One region of the Peribacillus sp. SIMBA_075 genome, then DNA from elsewhere that is predicted to be linked to it. Evidence: riboswitches for the same ligand, from Rfam matches in the RefSeq annotation. Region 1 holds a riboswitch; the other holds the start of a gene.
What was found. Region 1 has a riboswitch for S-adenosylmethionine ahead of metK (methionine adenosyltransferase). Riboswitches for the same ligand answer to the same signal wherever they lie in the genome.
Positions count from the first base shown of each region.

Region 1 (9,938 bases):
AAAATGAACTTACACATTTGAGCCAATTTATGTATCCGGTTACTTTTTGGGCACCGGTCATCAAATCGTACGAATTGCTTACAAAAGCAGGTTGATCCATTTCAAATAAAAAAAGCTGCTGAATGTCTCACTTCAGCAGCTTTTTCAATTATCCCGCAGGATTTACCGATCAAACGACATACCCTAATATCTTTAAACGATTTTCAACAAAACTCAGCGCATATTGGAATACATCATCACGCTCAGGTTCGTTGAAGATTTCATGATAAAGCTTCGGCCATTCCTTATATTGCTTTTCACTGGCCAGGTTATAATTAAACCACTCACGAACCGCCTTCTTATTCACGATTCGGTCATCTCCGCCCTGCATGACCAAAAGCGGCACATCCTGAAATTCGGGAATCTCTTCAAAAGCATCCTTCATCGCCTGTGCAAGCTCGCGATACCAGCGAATCGAAACCTTCGTGATATATAATGTATCGTTTCTATCGGATTCACGAATTTCCGCACTTCTCGTCGCCATTTCAGGTGTCAATCCGGAATCTACCCTTAACTGAGGCATCGTGATGTTCAAACCATGCGAGATGGTTGTCAGGAACTTCCGCGGCTTCGTCACGAGGCCTAAACATGGAGAAGAAAGAATCACCCCTGCAATGTCCCATTCCTCTTCCTGAAGAAGGCGTATCGAAATCAAACCGCCCATGCTATGTCCAAGTAAAAAGACCGGCAACGAATATTCGTAAGCCTCTTCTATCCAGCTTTTCACTTCGTCTAAATATTCATCAAAGGAATCGATATGTCCCCGGTAGGCGCGAGTTGTCATACCCTGCCCTGGAAGGTCGCCCATGACGACATTGTATCCAGCTGAAAGCCACATTTGTGTTAACCACTTATAACGGCCGTGATGTTCCATCGCCCCATGAATGATGACAATGACGCCTTTTGCGTCTCCTTCTGTCTCCCATTTCCACATTCGAAATCCCCCTTTCACTTTTCACTTGTTGTATACGATCCATGATAGTTAAAATAATATATATAAATTATAACCATATTCGTGATTTTCGCCAAAAAAGAAACCTAACAAGTTGTACATTTATATTATAAATAGCCAAGTGTATTTGCATACGGTATATTAAAATAATACATAAAAACATTCACTTCGGAAAGGAAATGATTGAAAATGATTATTTATCCGTTTAAAGGTAAAGAACCTGATATCGCTGAAAGCGCTTATATTGCTGAAAATGCTGTCGTGACAGGTGATGTGAAAATTGGTGAAGAATCGTCAATTTGGTTCAATTCCGTCATACGCGGCGATGTATCCCCAACCATCATTGGGAACAAAGTCAGTATACAGGATAACAGCGTTCTGCACCAAAGCCCAAATAATCCATTGATCATCGAGGATGAAGTAACCATTGGCCATCAGGTCATTTTACATAGCTGTAAAATCCGAAAAGGAGCTTTGATCGGCATGGGCTCGATTGTGCTTGATGCAGCGGAAATCGGCGAAGGGGCTTTTATAGGTGCAGGCAGTCTCGTTCCCCAAGGCAAAGTCATTCCACCGAACATGTTGGCATTCGGACGCCCAGCTAAGGTCATTCGTGAAATCAACGAAGAAGACCGTCAGGATATGGAACGTATCGTACGCGAATATGCTGAAAAAGGGCAATACTACAAAACGGCAGAACGTATAAAATAAACTGAATATAGCGGGAACTTATAGGACGCACCAAACTTACGAACTCACGAGTATATGAGCCAAATTCACGAGTAAATGAACCAAACTCACGAGTAAACGAGCCAAATTCACGAGTAAATGAACCAAACTCACGAGTATTCGCACCAATCTCACGAGTATTCGCACCAATCTCACGAGTATATGCACCAACCTCACGAGTATTCGCACCAAACTCACGAGTATTCGCACCAAACTCACGAGTATTCGCCCAAACTCACGAGTATTCGTACCAAACTCACGAGTATTCGCACCAAACTCACGAGTATTCGAGCCAAATTCACGAGTAAATGAACCAAACTCACGAGTAAACGCCCAATCTCACGAGTAAATGAGCCAATCTCACGGGTATATGCACGTGAGTGGATTTCTATGGGATTTCTTGAATTACTCCCTCTGACGGCAAAATAAATCAATAAAAAAAGGTGTCCGCTATAAGCGGGACACCTTTTCATTTATTGATTATGCTTGTGCTTTTAATGTTTCTGCTTTATCTGTGCGTTCCCATGGAAGATCGACATCTGTACGGCCAAAGTGTCCGTATGCAGCTGTTTGTTTGTAAATCGGGCGACGAAGATCAAGCATTTTGATGATACCGGCTGGACGAAGGTCGAAGTTAGCGCGAACTAGGTCAACAAGGACTTCTTCGCTAACAGTACCAGTTCCGAATGTATCAATCGAGATCGATACAGGCTCTGCCACACCAATTGCGTATGCCAATTGAACTTCCGCTTTGTCAGCCAGGCCAGCTGCCACGATGTTTTTCGCAACGTAACGAGCAGCATATGCTGCAGAACGGTCAACTTTAGTAGCATCCTTACCAGAGAATGCACCGCCGCCGTGACGAGCGTATCCGCCATACGTATCAACGATGATTTTACGTCCAGTAAGACCAGCATCCCCTTGAGGTCCGCCAATTACGAAACGGCCAGTCGGGTTGATGAAGTACTTAGTTTCAGCATCGATCAATTCAGCTGGAACAACTGCTTTGATTACATGTTCTTTTAAATCTGCTTGAATTTGTTCAAGCGTAATTTCTGCATCATGCTGTGTAGAGATAACGATCGTATCAACACGTACAGGACGGTTATTCTCATCATACTCCACAGTTACCTGTGTTTTACCATCAGGGCGTAAGTAAGCAAGCGTTTCATCTTTACGAACTTGAGCCAGTCGGAATGAAAGTTTATGTGCCAATGAGATCGGAAGCGGCATAAGCTCTTCAGTTTCATTACAGGCAAATCCGAACATAAGACCTTGGTCCCCTGCACCGATTGCATCGATTTCTTCCTCTGACATGTGTCCTTCACGAGCTTCCAATGCTTTATCGACGCCAGCTGCGATATCGGCAGACTGCTCATCAATTGAACTCAATACAGCACAAGTTTCAGCATCGAAACCGTATTTCGCACGTGTGTAGCCAATTCCTGCAATCGTATCACGAACGATACGCGGAATATCCACGTAAGCGGATGTTGTAATTTCTCCAGCAACAAGCACAAGACCTGTTGTTACACTTGTTTCGCACGCAACACGTGCATTTGCATCCTTAGCAAGGATAGCATCTAAAATGGAATCTGAAATCTGATCACAAATCTTGTCCGGATGGCCCTCTGTAACAGATTCAGAAGTAAATAGACGTTTCTTTGACATCATATTTCCTCCTTGGAAGTTAGTATGTTGTAGGCATAAGCCTGATTTTTTACGGAACTCGTTTCCCTCATTAGTTTCAACTATAGACACAGAATTACTTATTAAAAACACAAAAACCTTCCCTGGCAAATGAGGAAAGGTTTAAAATTCTGTCTTCTATCCTTTCACTCTTATCGTTCAAGGGTTTTTTACCTTGCTCAGGTTAGCACCATCACCACTATTCCTTGAAGAACCATCGCTTTATTTTCGGCGATCGGTCTTGGAGTCAAGTTCAATATGGCAGGTTGCTGGGTTTCAAAGGGCCTGTCCCTCCACCAACTCGGGATAAGAGAATCCGTACAATTTAAGATATTATCGTATCTGGTTGGAATTTGTCAATGCTTTTCTAAAAAAGAACATTTCCCCCATAATGGCGTTCACGTGAAAATACGTGTTGGTTCAACGTCCTTAAAGGGTTTCCAAGCCAGGGCGAATAGAAATAATGAAAATTGCCATTAATAATAGAACATTGAGAACAAGAATTGGAAAGGCATCATGATTTACCATTCAAAATTAAGATGCTTCCATGAAAGTATATGCGATCATCCTGACTCGGTTCCTTCCCATTTAAAATGATTAATGCGGCCAGTTGAAAATTATCACAAAAAAAAATAAATAGTATAGACTATTTAAATGAATGTGTTATACTAATTGTAATATAAAAACTTAAACAAAGGAAGGTACCTCATATATGAATTCTGTAGATGTTTCTAATGAGTTACACCAATTATTAACAGGAAACAATGTTCAAACTCAACTTTCAGTTCCTCAATTGGTTGAAAAGGTATTGAGCAGAAACGAAGGCGTTTTAACATCAACTGGCGCAGTAAAAGCTGAAACCGGCAAATATACTGGTCGTTCACCTAAAGATAAATATATCGTGGAAGAAGCATCTGTTAAAGATAAAGTCGATTGGGGTTCAGTGAACCGGCCAATTTCCGAAGATGTGTTCAATAAACTATATAATAAAGTAGTTGACTACCTAAAAGCAAAAGAAGAGATTTTTGTTTTCAAAGGTTTCGCTGGTGCAGACGAATCATCACGCCTTCCTATCCAAGTTGTTAATGAATATGCTTGGCATAATCTTTTCGCCCATACTTTGTTCATCCGTCCAAACGAAGAGGAACTAAGAGGTCACGAATCAGAATTCACAATACTTTCGGCACCTAATTTCAAAGCAGATCCAGAAGTGGACGGAACTTCTTCTGAAACTTTCATCATCGTTTCATTTGAACGCCGCACCATCCTTATCGGCGGAACGGAATATGCAGGAGAAATGAAAAAATCGATCTTCTCGATCATGAACTACTTACTTCCAGAGGCTGGAATCCTTCCAATGCATTGCTCTGCTAACGTAGGACGTGAAGGGGACGTCGCTTTATTCTTCGGACTGTCCGGTACAGGTAAAACAACGTTATCCGCAGACACTAATCGTAAACTGATTGGCGATGACGAGCACGGCTGGTCTTCTAACGGTGTTTTCAACATCGAAGGCGGCTGTTATGCGAAAACGATCAACCTTTCACGCGAAAAAGAACCACAAATTTTCGATGCGATCCGTTTCGGTGCCGTATTGGAAAACGTAGTTGTTGATCCTGAAACACGTGAAGCGAACTATGATGATAGTTCATTAACAGAAAACACTCGTGCTGCATACCAAATGCAAGCGATCGATAACATCGTGAGCCCAAGTATCGCAGGACACCCAAATACAATCATTTTCTTAACAGCTGATGCTTCAGGCGTACTGCCTCCAATCAGCAAGCTTTCCAAGGAACAGGCAATGTTCCATTTCCTAAGTGGGTACACAAGTAAATTGGCTGGTACTGAAAGAGGAGTAACTTCACCGGAAGCTACATTTTCAACATGTTTCGGTTCACCATTCTTACCGCTTCCGGCTACACGCTATGCTGAAATGCTTGGAGATAAAATTGACGAGCACAACGCAAAGGTATACCTTGTCAACACTGGATGGACTGGCGGTGCATACGGAACTGGCAGCCGTATGAAACTTGCTTACACTCGCGCGATGGTACAAGCGGCACTTGAAGGCGAATTGGCAAATATCGAGACAATTAAAGACGATATCTTTGGTTTGGATATTCCACTTCATGTTCCTGGTGTTCCTGACGAAGTGCTTCAACCAATCAAGACTTGGGAAGATTCTGCTGCATATACACAAGCAGCAACAGCTCTTGCTGCCCAATTCCGTGAAAACTTTAAAAAATTCGGAAGCGTTCCAAGTGAAATCGAAGAACTTGGCGGCCCGACAGCATAATAAATTGTACCCAAAAGGACCAAGCCCTTGCTTGGTCCTTTCTTTATAAACTGACTAAGCTGAGCAAAAAATCAACCATTACAATCTCACTGCTGTAAAAGCCACACATTAGCCTGAAGCGCCAGGCAAACCAAATCTGCTCTTCACATGTCCGCATAGGAAGTCATATTTACAGAACATATAGTATTATCCAATCTATACTTTTGAATTAAAAACAGCCAAGAATCTGTCTCCTATGTTCCAGCTAGTGGCTATCATTCCATTTGTTCAGAAAGCCCGGGGAAAGGTCTCCTGAACCAATCCTATACATCCTGCTGGCCATATAATAAACGAGAAGTTCGTCATCCATTTTCCATACTATAAAACCACTCCTCTTGCCCGCCCCACCTCCTCCTAACTAATATAGACTTCGCTGCAAATAAAAAATTACAGGTTCATCCTATTATTATTTCAAATGATTTTTTAACATGTTGCAAAACTTAAAGGGTGCTGACTGAGTCAACACCCTTTATTCTCTATCCTATCCATTTCCGGCCTTGCAGCAGAAGCAGTTGTTTATTAGATAATCATTTTGTTCCTTACTTCTTTCAAATGCTCTGTTTTATATTCGAATACATTGCCTAAGTTGACAATTTGGGTGTTATGTTTATTTGCATCAATGCAATTTCGAGTATCCAAAATTATTTTATGAGCCATCTTATTCGAAAGTTTGTCATAATCCATTTCTTTAAATTCATTATGATCAGTTAAGACAAGAATCAGGTCGGCATCCTTTACAGCGTCTTCGACAGAAACGACTGGCATTTTTCCAGATTGGACATGTGGGTCATGCAAAGATACTTCCACCTGATCCATGCTCATCAGGATATTTACAACATCAATGGCCGGGCTTTCACGGATATCATCTACATTTCCTTTGTAGGCAAGTCCAAAAACCGCTACCTTCGGTTTACGGATACCTTCAAGTAACATCCTGACACAATTGACGATATAATACGGCATAGAAACGTTCGTGTCGCGGGCTAATTTGATGATTCTAGCTGTCTCAGGAGCTTTAGCGACAATGAAATAAGGATCGACCGCGAGACAATGTCCACCTACCCCTGGTCCTGGTTGATGAATATTTACACGTGGATGCTTATTTGCCATTGATATGACATCCAATACATTGATATCCAATTGGAAGCAAACTTTAGCCAACTCATTCGCAAGAGCAATATTCACATCACGGAAGGTATTTTCCATCAACTTGGACATTTCAGCCGTTTTCGCATCCGTACGAATGATTTCCCCTTTAACGAAAGTTTCATAGACAAGGCTTCCTTTGTAGGAGCAGGCTTCTGTAATGCCGCCGACGATTCGGTTATTATGCACCAATTCTTCTAGTATTCTCCCAGGCAAGACACGTTCCGGACAATGTACGAGAAAGATATCTTTCCCGATCGTTAGCCCTGACATCTCAATCAATGGCTTGATATGATCATCCATGCTCCTTGGTGCAATCGTCGATTCAATAATGATGACATTTCCCTTCTGAACAAAAGGAAGAATACTTGAAGTTGCTTGTATAACATAGGTAAGATCACACGATTGGTGTTGATCTTCATTGTTTGGAGTTGGGACCGCAATGATGAAAACATCCGCAGGCTCAGGATTCAAGGCAGCACGAAATCTTTTGGCATCTAGCACTTCATTTAACACTTCTTCTAGTCCAGGTTCTTCAATATGGAGCTTTCCATTATTCAATTTATTAATAACATCAGGATGGATATCCACGCCAACAACATCTACTCCATGTTTTGCGAACATTAAAGATGTTGGAAGTCCTATATAACCTAGTCCCATTGTACATAATTTCATAATAACCACTCCTCATCATATTTTCTTCTAGTATTCTAGTTTTGTTAAGCTGATTGATAGATTTGGATGAAGATTTCTTTCTCTTGCTTCCAATTGTATTTTAGGCGGGCTTTCAGACAGTTGCTGCTCATTTCCGCTCTTTTTTCTGGATGCTTTAATAAATAATTGACTCCGTCTGCAATAGAACGGGGATCATGGGAGTCGACGCACATACCAACTTTCTCAGTGTCTACTACCTTTTGAATTTCTGGAAAGCTGCAGGCGATGACAGGAACTCCGCTCATCATATATTCAAACAACTTATTGGAAGAAGCTGAATAATGATTAAAGCAGACATTATTCAATACCTGAAAACCTAAATATGCGTTTTTCGTATAATGAAGCAAATCATCAACAGGCACCTTCGGGATAAATTTCACCCGATGTTCGAGGCCCATTGCCTCTACCTTTTTTATTAATTCAGGCTTGATCTTTCCATCTCCAATGAAAACAAGCGTTCCAGCTTCCATCATCGGCACTGCCTCAACCACTTTCTCTAACCCCCTGCCCGTTTGAATGCCGCCTTGATATAACAATATCGGCTCGTCCTCTGGCAGCTTGAGCAACTCGTGTAAATCCACGACTGTACTTTCCTCAGGCAATGTAGGGATTGGGTAGTTATGGACCACTTTCGGATACAGACCGTATAAGTCTTCATTATATTTAGCACGAGTATGATTTTCGGCAATCATTTCGTCGACAAATTTTAATAGAAACTTTTCCATTATCCCGTAAATCCGGCTATTATAACCGGTTCTGCTCGTTTGAACTTCATGAGAATCATATATGAGCTTTTTACGTCTTAGAAATTTACTGCTGATCGCTCCCTGCATTAACGTATTCAAATCATTCGAATGATAAAAGTCATATTTCTTTTTACGTCCGTAATGAACCATTTGAAAAAAAATATAGCTTCTTGTCAAAAGATTCGGTAGTTTTGTTTTCGTAACAATTGTGGCGATTATTGCAAGAAGCGCCATAACACTCACCAATACGACAGTACTGATCCAGCCCGTAATCAGGTTCATGTTCAACAAGGTATTCCAAACCAATAAAGTGAGAACGGTCAATTCAAACATCTTATTTTTCACTTTTTTCACGATTCTAAGTACTCTATTAAGTCTATCCCAGCGATTATTCACTCGAATGACATTAAATCCATTTTTATGTTTCTCTTTTTTTTGTAATTCTTCATTTTTCCAGTTATGAATGGCAATTAAGTCGACTTCATAACCTTCTTCAGTAAGGGCAGTGCACTCCCTTAGAACCCGTGCATCGTTGGTAAAATGATTCCACACAAACATACATACCTTCTTCGCCATTTTTACCTCCACTTTTCCAGATATGCCGTCAGCTAGATGCTTCCATCACGTTAATGAGCCCTTGAATATTTTTTGACCATAGAAAATTTTGTTTTGCATATCGATGGCCATTTTCACCCAGCTCTTCGCGAAGAGCCTTCTCAGAGGCCATTGTTAAAATATGTTGACTGATTTCATCAACCTTTCTACTATCTGCCACAATCCCGCATTGCGCCTCCGAAATCATTTGCCTGGCGCGCCCGCCGACATCACCGACAATCGGTTTCCCTACACACATATAGTCGATTATTTTCCCAGGCAGCACCTTGTTAAAGACATCCTTCTCAACTAAGCTTACATACGCAATATGGGATGAGGATACTTCATTAAGAGTCACCCTCCTGTTCATCGCTTTGATGACCCTTATATTGGTCAACCCTTTAGAGGATATCTCGTCTTGGACTTCGGACATTCGATAGCCATATCCAATAATCGTGAACTCAATTTGTTTATGTTCTTTCAGTGTTTCAGCAACTGCTATTAACTTTTTAATATCTTGGGCAAGTCCGATATTACCCGTATAAACGACCTTGATCCTATTTTCCGAAATTGGCGGAAGCCTTTTTTTCAAGTTCAGCTCGTCTGCAGTAAGCGAGTTTGGAATGAATTGGATATCATCATCTTTGACTCCTTTTGAAAGGATATAATCCCTAAATCCAGGACTATTGATGATAATTTGGTTAGAGTGTCGATATATTTTTCTTTCAAGGAAAAAAGCCATTTTCAAGATCCACTTATTCGTGAATACGCCTACTCCCTGCAATGATTCGGGCCATAAGTCTCTTACATCGGTTATTAGCTTTGCCTTCATTTTTTTCTTGGCAATCAATGCCGCAAATATCGGGAAAATAGGCGGGGTCGTGACAAACACATAGTCATATTTTTTTTCCAATCGAATGATTGTGTAAATGAAGAGCCACATCGCTTCCAAATAATGAAGCAAGCGTCTCCACATATTGCTTGTATACCT
Region 1 covers NZ_JAWRYN010000031.1:44,026-53,963, forward strand. Annotated here, with positions in the region: gene SB775_RS19360 (hypothetical protein) at 1-95, shown strand, start outside; gene SB775_RS19365 (alpha/beta hydrolase) at 170-973, opposite strand; gene SB775_RS19370 (gamma carbonic anhydrase) at 1,184-1,702, shown strand; gene SB775_RS19375 (hypothetical protein) at 1,739-1,939, opposite strand; gene SB775_RS19380 (hypothetical protein) at 1,936-2,193, opposite strand; gene metK (methionine adenosyltransferase) at 2,201-3,394, opposite strand; SAM riboswitch class I at 3,559-3,722, opposite strand; gene pckA (phosphoenolpyruvate carboxykinase (ATP)) at 4,122-5,708, shown strand; gene SB775_RS19395 (nucleotide sugar dehydrogenase) at 6,267-7,568, opposite strand; gene SB775_RS19400 (glycosyltransferase) at 7,613-8,929, opposite strand; gene SB775_RS19405 (glycosyltransferase family 4 protein) at 8,958-9,938, opposite strand, start outside.

Region 2 (9,938 bases), on a different contig from region 1:
TCAACATTTTCTTTCCATTAAGCTCTACAGCCATGCTGGTCTTTTCATTTATTGGTATTTTAGTTTTCAGTGGTTATATTTTATATGATTTCAATCGAATGAAGCATTACGGGGTAACAGCCGAAGAAGTACCACTCATGGCCCTGAATCTATATCTTGATTTCATTAACCTTTTCATTAACATCTTACGTTTCTTTGGTATTTTAGCAAGTGATGACTAAAAGGATGGTATCCAATCCTACATGGTAACAGAAAAAGACGCTTGGCTGTCCAAGCGTCTTTTCACGTATGTGCCCCATTTGGGTAAAAAAGCATCTATCAGGTATTTTATATAAATCACTGTATAAAACCAATTCATGAGAGTTCCCCAAAAATTTTGAACCCCTGGCAATGAACTGCTGAAGGTACTGTATCTTATTTATATAATCCTGGATTTGATTGATCGGTCCATGGCAGTTTCACACCGAAGGTACTTGCAATGAACTGTGTATCTTCTCTTCTTTTTTTCCTTATTTGGGCCCGTTGTTTTGCCGATTCATTTAAATTCATTTCCATCTCTGTTTCGGGAACCAAACGCGGAACCGGAATTGGTTTACCTACTTCATTAATGGCAACAAAGGTCAAAAAGGAAATGACGCATAAATTCCGATCTCCTGTAACTAAATCCTCCGCAATCACCTTTACGATGATTTCCATTGATGTTCTGCCCGTATACGTCACGAAGCTTTCAAGGCAAACTGCATTTCCTTCGTGAATAGGGTGCAGGAAATCGACAGAATCAGTTGATGCCGTCACGACGTTGCTTCTCGCATGCCGCATGGCGGATATAGCCGCTACATCATCAATGTATGCCATTAATTTGCCTCCGAACATCGTACCAATATTATTTGTATCCGGCGGGAGGACAAGGCTTGTTTTTATGACCAAAGAATCCCGGCAATGTTTTATTTCTTCCATGGTGACTGCACTCCTTTTTGTCTGATTTCTCACTAGTCCACTTTATCGAATTCTTACCTGTAAAGCAATATACATGCTTATTTTCCTGCTATTAGTCAAAATTATTCGGCCTTAAAATAACCTTTCACTGCCCTTTTGGTTGCTTGCCTTGTTGCAGCTCACGCAGGCTCAAGCCAAATGTCATTTGTAAATGAGGATAATCCTTAAACCCTGCCCAATCCCCGCCCCAATCAAAACCTAACCCTTTAGCGATGGTTACGACTTCCATCCAATCCGACTTCCCATTATGATTGCCATCATAACCCATATCCCAAATGGCCTCGCCTTGTTTGTTAAGGAGGGCAAAATCTATCGCCAAACCGAAATTATGAAGCGACTCCCCTCCTTTTGCATTCGTTACGACTTTGCCCTTGGTTAATCGGCCTTTTTCATAGAGTTCATTTTGCTCGGCTACTGACCGGAACCCCGCTGTAATGATTACCGGGATGCCTTTGTCATTAGCCTGTTGAATGAGCTCATCTTTTTTTTCGGCGACGATCGGATTAAGCTCGTCAGTCAGTTTGATTTCATCTAGATCAGGCGGCAGCATATACTTGAACAAGAGCCCCAACAATAATCCGAAAAAGCCCAATACCAAACATGTCCTTACCCAAGTAGCTTTCACTGAAAAATCCTTCCTTTACGAATAACAGTCAGAAAGTGAAAAACTCAACCAAAGAAGGATGAGTTTTTCTTCTATTATAACTTTGATTTCAATTCTTCTATTTGCATTAAATGCCGTTTTTCATGAAGTCCCACGAAAGTAACCCATTGCTTCAAGCCTAATTCTTTAAACAAAGGGTGAGGAAAAGACTTTTGTTCGAGATCATTTCGTTTTGCATGATCAACGACTTGTATAAAGGCTTTGCGGGATTCGGACAACTTATCCTTAACCTTGCTCAAAGTTTGGAATGATTCTGACGGAATGACAAATGGCGGGGCCAGAACCTTCAATTCTCGATTTAAAGTAAGCTCGATTGGTTTATCCACAGCTGGAATGCTTTCATCGCTTTTCAATTTATCGGCAATATCCTTGTTATGGCCCTCTCCATTAAATATAAATGATCCAATATCTGAATGATGCTCCAACGTCCTTCTTCAGGATGGGCGTCCAGTTGTTCATCCGATAGTCCTTTGACCCCAATTAAAAGTTCTCCCCTGATATTTTCATTTATAGCATCTCCTCTTATGGCCTAGCTAATCTCCTTTAATTATTCCATTTTCTATATGAATGTGTAAAATAATAATGCTTTTTGACGAAACGAACCGATTTATAGTTGTCTCTTTTTCAAAAAGCTCTATGATAGTCATAAAGGTAAAATTTACCTAATACAAATAACTTCCGAAATTCCATATAGCTCCAAATAGCAATGACTTTGCGATGTTGTAAGCAATAATAAAGAACATAAAGAAAAATTATTACAGCTCACATACTATATATACAAAACTATAGGTAGTATGTGAGGAGACAATACCTATAGTGAAGGAACCTAATGCCACACCTAAATCATTGAATAAAAAAAACGTTGAAGTTGCTAACCCTTTTCGCTCAGTATTTACTGACTGAACAGAAGAGTTTGCATAGCAGGTTGAAGAACACCAAACTCTTCCCCTATGATTGCTCCCGCACTTAAAAATGCATTCATGGAATGTGCTTGACTCAAAATGATCATACCTATGATAAAAATTAATACGAATGGATAGACTATATGATTTGCTCCATTACGATCAAATAGTTTTCCAACAAATGGACGTGACAGTTTTATAAAGAGTGCGAAGATTACAAAGAAATAACTTGTAATAGATGTCATACCTAATGCCTCAGCATAAATAGGGATAAAAGTAAAATACGCCCGCATAAGCAAAAGTAAGAACAGCAGCCATTAAATCAATGGGAACAGTCTCAATCTCAAAAAAACCCGGATAAGGGACACTTTTTTATGTATGTCCGTTATCCGGGGTATAATTCAGCCTTCTGTGCATTTTTACTTTCATTTGAAATGATAACTTTCCAAAATCCGATTCGTAATGAGCTGATATCCCTTTTCATTGGGATGAATCTTATCACTGAAATACTCGGTTTTCTTTTTATTCTCAAAAAGATCATTTGTAGGAATGAATACCATCCTTTTATCCTTTTTCGATATTCCCATTATTGATTGGTTATAATCTTGGATGTGCTTTTCAAGTTTTTGATTATCTTTAATCGGATTATACAGTCCCACTACAAGTATATCCGCTTTATCGTTTGCCTTTATCAGTGTCGAAGTAATCTTATCAAGATGGTTGATATACTCCCGTTTACCCTCATCGATTTTTCGATCACTTATTTTCTTCAAGTCACCGCCGTTACTATTGATCAAGTCATTGGTTCCAATATAAACGATGAAAGTATCGGCTTTATCAAGTTTCGATTTAATGCGGTAATCATCAAGCTGATTCATGATCCCATCCGTTTCCTGACCTTTTATCCCGTAATTCCAAAAACTCACTTTTTGTTCCGATTCCGGATTATTCAATTCATCCTCCAGACCTTCTACATATCCCTCCCCGTCCTTATCCCCTTTTCCATAGGTTAACGAATCTCCAAAAGCCATTACCCTTTGCACATCTTTCGACTCCGAGGCCTGAAATTTATATGCAGCAAAACAAATAACTAGTACAATAATTAACAAACCTGCTACTTTTTTCATTGGTTTCTCCTTTTGTCTATTTACTATGAAGTATTTCATCATTTTAAATACCCAAAAATCTGTAGTTTTAACATACAAAAATGAATTGTCAGATAAATAGTAAAGAGTGTATGATAATATAAAACTTTCAATGGATTGGGCTTCATTCTCCGGCCTTTATGTAAGCGGGATGATACCCATTATTCTGGAGATTGAATATAAATGATAGATAGGAGTTTAAATGATGGCAGAGCACATAGAGTTTAGGGAGGCAGCACTTTCGGATTTACCCAGAATCGTTGAAATATATAATTCGACAATTGCTTCAAGAATGGTCACGGCAGATACGGAACCTGTATCCGTACAATCGAGGGTTAAATGGTTTGAGGAACATCATTCAGAAAGTCGACCGCTATATATCATTACTATAGAAGGGCAAACTGCAGGATGGATGAGCTTTCAATCTTTCTATGGCCGGCCAGCTTATGATTCTACGGCCGAAATCAGCATTTATATCGATGATTATTTCCGGGGAAAAGGAATCGGACAAATTTCGATTCAAAAGGCAATTGAAGTGAGCCCTAAATTAGGGGTGAAGACTTTATTAGGTTTCATTTTTGCCCACAATATACCTAGCCTGAAGCTTTTTTCAAAATTTGGGTTTGAAAAATGGGCAAATTTGCCTCGAGTTGCAGAGCTCGATGGCATTGAAAGAGATTTGATTATACTTGGGAAACGTGTCGATAATTAAAATATTCATTTAAAAGCTATTGCCTTGAGCAGTAGCCTTTTTCAGATTAAACGAGGCCGAAATGGAGAATTTAGAAATACCTATATACTTTCTTAAGGGAAAAATATTCAGAATCTCTTTTATTTGTTAAAGCATTCAACAGCGTATCCAATTCTTGGCTTGCTTGAACAGTTAGAAGACTTGTTAAACCATAAATTGCCGCCAATTTAATCATTTCTTGTCTCTTCTCTTCTACTTTTTCTACAGTTACCTTCTGGCAAAGCATCAAGCCACCTCCCATTTATTCAATTTTTTTACACCTTCATCATAATGAAACTTATAGTTAAAATCAACTATTTTTTTGAAATTAAATGTGTAATTTTACAGTTTAAATGTGACAAAAAGCCTATTTCATTTTCTAAATATGTATATATTGTGTCATCCCCTATATAAACATAAATAAAAAAAGCATCCACAAGTATAGACTGCGAATGCTTACATCATATTCCTTATCCCAAGATTATAGCCTATCGGATACTATGTCATCCATTCCGAAGGAGACTCATTATTTGGTCTATTTATTACAATCTTATATTCATTTTCAAGTACTTTTAACGGGGCATCATAAAGGTGCCTTTCATCAGAGGTTTTGTATACTCCATTGGCCAATAACTCTTCAATAAGCATTGCCTTCCTCTGTTCAATCCTCTTAAATAATTCTGCCATGTAAATGGCTCCTTTCCTAGTCATCATAGAGCCCGCTTCTAGTTGAGCTAAACTGTATTAACCGGTTTGATTTCACCAAATTATATATACCTTTTCTAGTATGCCACTAAACGTTATTCCGCAAAAATAAAAGCCTCTTCTAATTCAAGAAGAGGCTTACAGTGTCCGTACGGCTCTTCTTATCTTCCAAGCAAATGCTTGTTGGATTTAGCACAGTTCCCAAAATGGGTCTGCTGCCGAGGTTTCTTTGGGCCAAGTCCCTCCACCTCTCTGGATAAGAATTCAATATATAAATGATGTAGAAATGATTTTATCCCAATAAACATCAAAAGTCAATTACCTGGTTCTTCCTTTTCCACTTGCCATAAATGGGTTTCCCCTTTCAAATGTGGGTTGCATTTTCTTGTCTTTCTGATATGATGTCAGTAATTACATACAATTCACACCACTAGGGGAGTCTTTTTTTAGACTGAGATGGAATTAGTTCCGGACCCTTTGAACCTGAACCGGCTCATACCGGCGGAGGGAAGTGGATGATATCGTCCATTTGCAGACTTTATCCATCTACCCCGTTCCGTATTCAGGAGCGGTTTTTTTTATGGATGTAAATAGGGGATCTATTCTAAAGGAGGATGAACAATGGAGAATACTAAATTAGAAACCTTCAGTGAAAGACTTCATGGACGGGCAAAAGAAATTTGGAAAAGGAACCATTCACATCCCTTTGTCCAGGCAATTGGAAACGGCACGCTACCTGAAAAGAAGTTTTCTTATTATTTGAAGCAGGACTATATCTATCTCATGGAATATTCCAAGCTTTTTGCTCTAGGTGTCATCAAAGCTCATAATATCGAAACCATGGCAAGATTTTCCAGTATTTTAAACGAAACTCTTCAAGTGGAAATGGATATCCATCGGCAATATGCTTCGGAATTCGGAATCAGTACCAAGGAATTGGAAGAAACAGAACCTACGCCTACCACTTTAGCCTATACGGGTTACATGCTAAATGCAGCTCAGCATGGGACTTTGGCAGACCTCATCGCTTGTCTCCTACCATGTGCTTGGGATTATTACGAAATCGGTTTGATATTAAAAAAACAAAATGGTGAAGCATTGGAAAACAACCGCTACGCAGATTGGATAAGGTCCTATTCATCTCCTGAATTCGGTGAGGCACACAAGTGGCTGATTGCTTTATTGGAAGAATTAACAAGAGGCATGCCTGAAAAGGAACTTCTGAGATTAGAAAAGCACTTTTTGGTGACTTCCCGATATGAATATTTATTCTGGGATATGGTTCAAAATGAACAGGATTGGCCACTGTAGGTATTGACATGATGATGAATCCAATCAAGAAAATGACGTTGACTGCCATGATCACGGGTATAACGACTCTGACCAGTTCAATTATTTTCATCCCTGTCGGATTTGCTAAAATCTTCCCGATACAGCATCTGGCAAATGTCCTGACAGCCGTTTTATTGGGACCTGCCTATTCGGTAACACAAGCTTTATTAGTTTCCATCATTAGAAACATGTCTGGTACCGGTTCAATTTTCGCCTTTCCTGGCAGCATGATAGGTGCACTATTGGCTGCCGTCCTTTATCGAAAAACACAAAGCTTGAAATTCGCCTGTCTAGGGGAAGTGATTGGGACCGGCATTCTCGGATCCCTGGCCTGTTATCCACTTGCACTCCTCCTATTGGGGGAAAAAGCTGCTCTTTTTGGTTTTTTACCAGCTTTTATGCTTAGTTCATTCGCAGGTGCGCTTTTAGCTTTCATATTACTTAACATACTTCTAAAAAATAATTATATGAAGGGGATTTTTTATGAAAACAGCATTAACCATCGCAGGCTCTGATTCAGGGGGCGGTGCTGGAATACAAGCAGATTTAAAAACATTTTCTGCACATGGTGTCTTTGGAATGTCTGCCATTACAGCCGTTACTGCACAAAACACAATGGAAGTGCGTTCAGTTCAGGCCATCGAAACAGCTATCATCTCGGATCAAATTGCTGCCATCTTTGAGGATATTCATGTCGATGCAGTAAAAATAGGAATGCTTGGATCAAAAGAAATAGTGAAAACAGTCGCTGCGTCCATTAAAACCTACTTACCTTCCATCGTTATCCTTGACCCAGTCATGATTTCAAAAAGCGGCCACCATTTGCTAGACGAAAAAGCTGTCACTGCCTTAAAAATGGAATTGCTTCCGCTTGCAACACTTGTAACCCCGAATGTACCAGAAGCGGAAGTCCTTACTGGCTTGTCGATTCGAACGAAACAAGATTTTTACAGGGCATGCATATCCATACATGAACTAGGTTCTAAAGCCGTTTTACTTAAAGGGGGCCATGCAGCAGGAAATCCAAACGATCTTTTTTATGATGGAACTGACTTCCAATGGATCAAGGGAGAACGCATTCATACACAAAACACACATGGTACAGGCTGTACCCTATCATCCGCCATTACATCCAACCTGGCAAATGGACTGCCATTGAAAGAGTCGATTGAACAGGCCAAAACCTATATTTCCGAAGCGATACGTAATAGCTTTTCAATCGGTAGGGGGCATGGACCTGTCCATCATTTTCATTCATTTTCAAAAAAAGAACGGAGTGACTTAATATGAATGTTGCTGCAGCCGATTTATTCGTGAAAGTACGAGAAAGAAAACCTCTCGTTCACCAAATCACCAACTTTGTTACGGTCAACGACTGTGCCAATGTCACCCTTGCCATCGGTGGCTCACCTGTAATGACATCGAGCCCCAGTGAAGTGGCGGATATGGTCAAATTAGCGAATGCATTGGTCCTGAATTTCGGTACGATTGATGATAAAGCCTTAGAAGCAATGGAGATTGCCGGCAAGACGGCAAATGCCCTGAATATCCCAGTCATTTTGGACCCGGTGGGAGTGGGTGCCACCTCCTATCGGACAGAGAAAGTCACAGAGCTCCTAAGTAAGGTTACTTTCCAAATCATTCGCGGAAATGCGAGTGAGATCCTTCGATTGATGGGGGGGGATATCGTTACACGCGGAGTGGATTCAGGGGAACTAGCGATTAGCAATGCAGAGCTGGCTGCACAAGCAGCAAATAAATTGAATAGTATCATCGTGGTCAGCGGGGCTAAGGATGCGGTCAGCGACGGAAAACATACGTCAATTATCGACAACGGGAATCTCCTTTTAACTAATGTTACTGGTACCGGATGCATGGCCACTGCTCTTATCGGCACCTTTTCCGGAGTCACGGACGATTTCTATTCTGCGGCAATTGCTGGTATCTCGACCATGAGCATTTCAGGGGACCTGGCAGCTGCAAAACTTCAAGAAGATGAAGGGACAGGAACGTTTCGAGTGCGATTAATGGATGCAATATCAAGAATGGATAAGGAAATTTGGATGCATGAGGTGAAAATAAATGAAGAAGTCCCAAATTGATTTAAGTCTATATTTAGTTACGGAAGAGTCGATAGCAATAGAAGAATTGACCAAAATCATTGCAGAATCGGTTTCAGGAGGAGTTTCGATCGTACAACTTAGAGAGAAAAACAATTCCTCTCTCTCCTTTTATAAAAAGGCTTCTGCATTAAAACAGTTATTGAGCGAGCTGTCCATTCCCCTTATCATTAATGACCGGGTAGATATAGCACTCGCTGTTGAAGCGGACGGAATTCATATTGGGCAAGATGATCTTCCACTGCCTGTCATCAAACAAATGGTTCCTGACGATATGATTGTCGGTGTTTCAGTCTCCACACTTGAAGAAGCTCTCGAAGCCGAACAAAATGGAGCAGACTATATCGGAGTCGGTTCCGTTTTCCCGACGAAGACCAAACAAGATGCAACGCTAATGGCCATTGAAGATTTGGAGGAAATTTGCCGCAGCGTATCGATTCCTGCCGTAGCAATCGGGGGTATCACAGCCGATAACATTTCCTCACTTTCAGATAGCGGGCTATCCGGTACCGCAGTCGTTTCAGCCATCATGAATGCAGATAGTCCAAAGATTGCCTCCGAACTCCTTTTAAAAATAATAAAAGACTTTAAGTAAAGAAAAGAGGGGACTGATTGGTCCCCTTCCTTCGTTTATGTCAAAACGGTATTCTTTGTTTCCTTCCCAAAAGCCACAGCAGCGGCTCCCACTAGAATAGCAATTGTAAATATGGTGAAAATCGTTGAAATCGGGGTACCGGCAGCAACTAAATACCCTACAAGCAATGGCCCCAGGACACCGCCAATCCTGCCAATACCAGCAGCTAGCCCTGTACCGGTTCCACGAACTGCAGTTGGATACTGCTCAGGTGTATACGCATAAAGCGCACCCCATGCCCCTAAGTTGAAGAAAGATAGGAACATTCCAGAAACTATCAGCAGTGCCAACCCCTCTGCCGATCCAAAGAAAAAGGCACTGATGGCTGTTCCAATTAAGTATGTGATCAAAACGAATTTACGACCCATCTTCTCTATCAGCCATGCAGCTGAAAAATAGCCCGGAAGCTGTGCAAGCGTCATGATCAAAACATATTCAAAGCTTTGAATCATACTGAATCCTTTTAAGACCATCACACTTGGCAGCCATAAAAACATCCCATAATAAGAAAAGACCACGCAAAACCAAAGAATCCACAAAACAAGGGTCTGGCGAGAATATTCCTTTTTCCAGACACTTTTCATGTTGCTTATTACTGTTGGTCTCTGCTTCTTTTCAAGTTCCGTAAATTTCGGTGAATCTGGTAGCTTCAAGCGCAGATACAGTGCATATAAAGCGGGAACTGCACTTAATATCAACGCAACCCTCCA
Region 2 covers NZ_JAWRYN010000004.1:160,256-170,193, reverse strand. Annotated here, with positions in the region: gene SB775_RS05650 (Bax inhibitor-1/YccA family protein) at 1-221, shown strand, start outside; gene SB775_RS05645 (acyl-CoA thioesterase) at 415-957, opposite strand; gene SB775_RS05640 (M15 family metallopeptidase) at 1,082-1,621, opposite strand; gene SB775_RS05635 (hypothetical protein) at 1,696-2,085, opposite strand; gene SB775_RS05630 (DinB family protein) at 2,010-2,171, opposite strand; gene SB775_RS05625 (MFS transporter) at 2,553-2,861, opposite strand; gene SB775_RS05620 (DUF459 domain-containing protein) at 2,988-3,689, opposite strand; gene SB775_RS05615 (GNAT family N-acetyltransferase) at 3,913-4,419, shown strand; gene SB775_RS05610 (aspartyl-phosphate phosphatase Spo0E family protein) at 4,490-4,684, opposite strand; gene SB775_RS05605 (Fur-regulated basic protein FbpA) at 4,936-5,124, opposite strand; SAM riboswitch class I at 5,301-5,405, opposite strand; TPP riboswitch at 5,565-5,669, shown strand; gene tenA (thiaminase II) at 5,764-6,453, shown strand; gene thiW (energy coupling factor transporter S component ThiW) at 6,468-6,989, shown strand; gene thiD (bifunctional hydroxymethylpyrimidine kinase/phosphomethylpyrimidine kinase) at 6,958-7,764, shown strand; gene thiM (hydroxyethylthiazole kinase) at 7,761-8,576, shown strand; gene thiE (thiamine phosphate synthase) at 8,557-9,189, shown strand; gene SB775_RS05575 (MFS transporter) at 9,225-9,938, opposite strand, start outside.
Region 2: linked by a shared signal. The riboswitch ahead of SB775_RS05605 (Fur-regulated basic protein FbpA) and the one ahead of metK (methionine adenosyltransferase) in region 1 are both predicted to bind S-adenosylmethionine.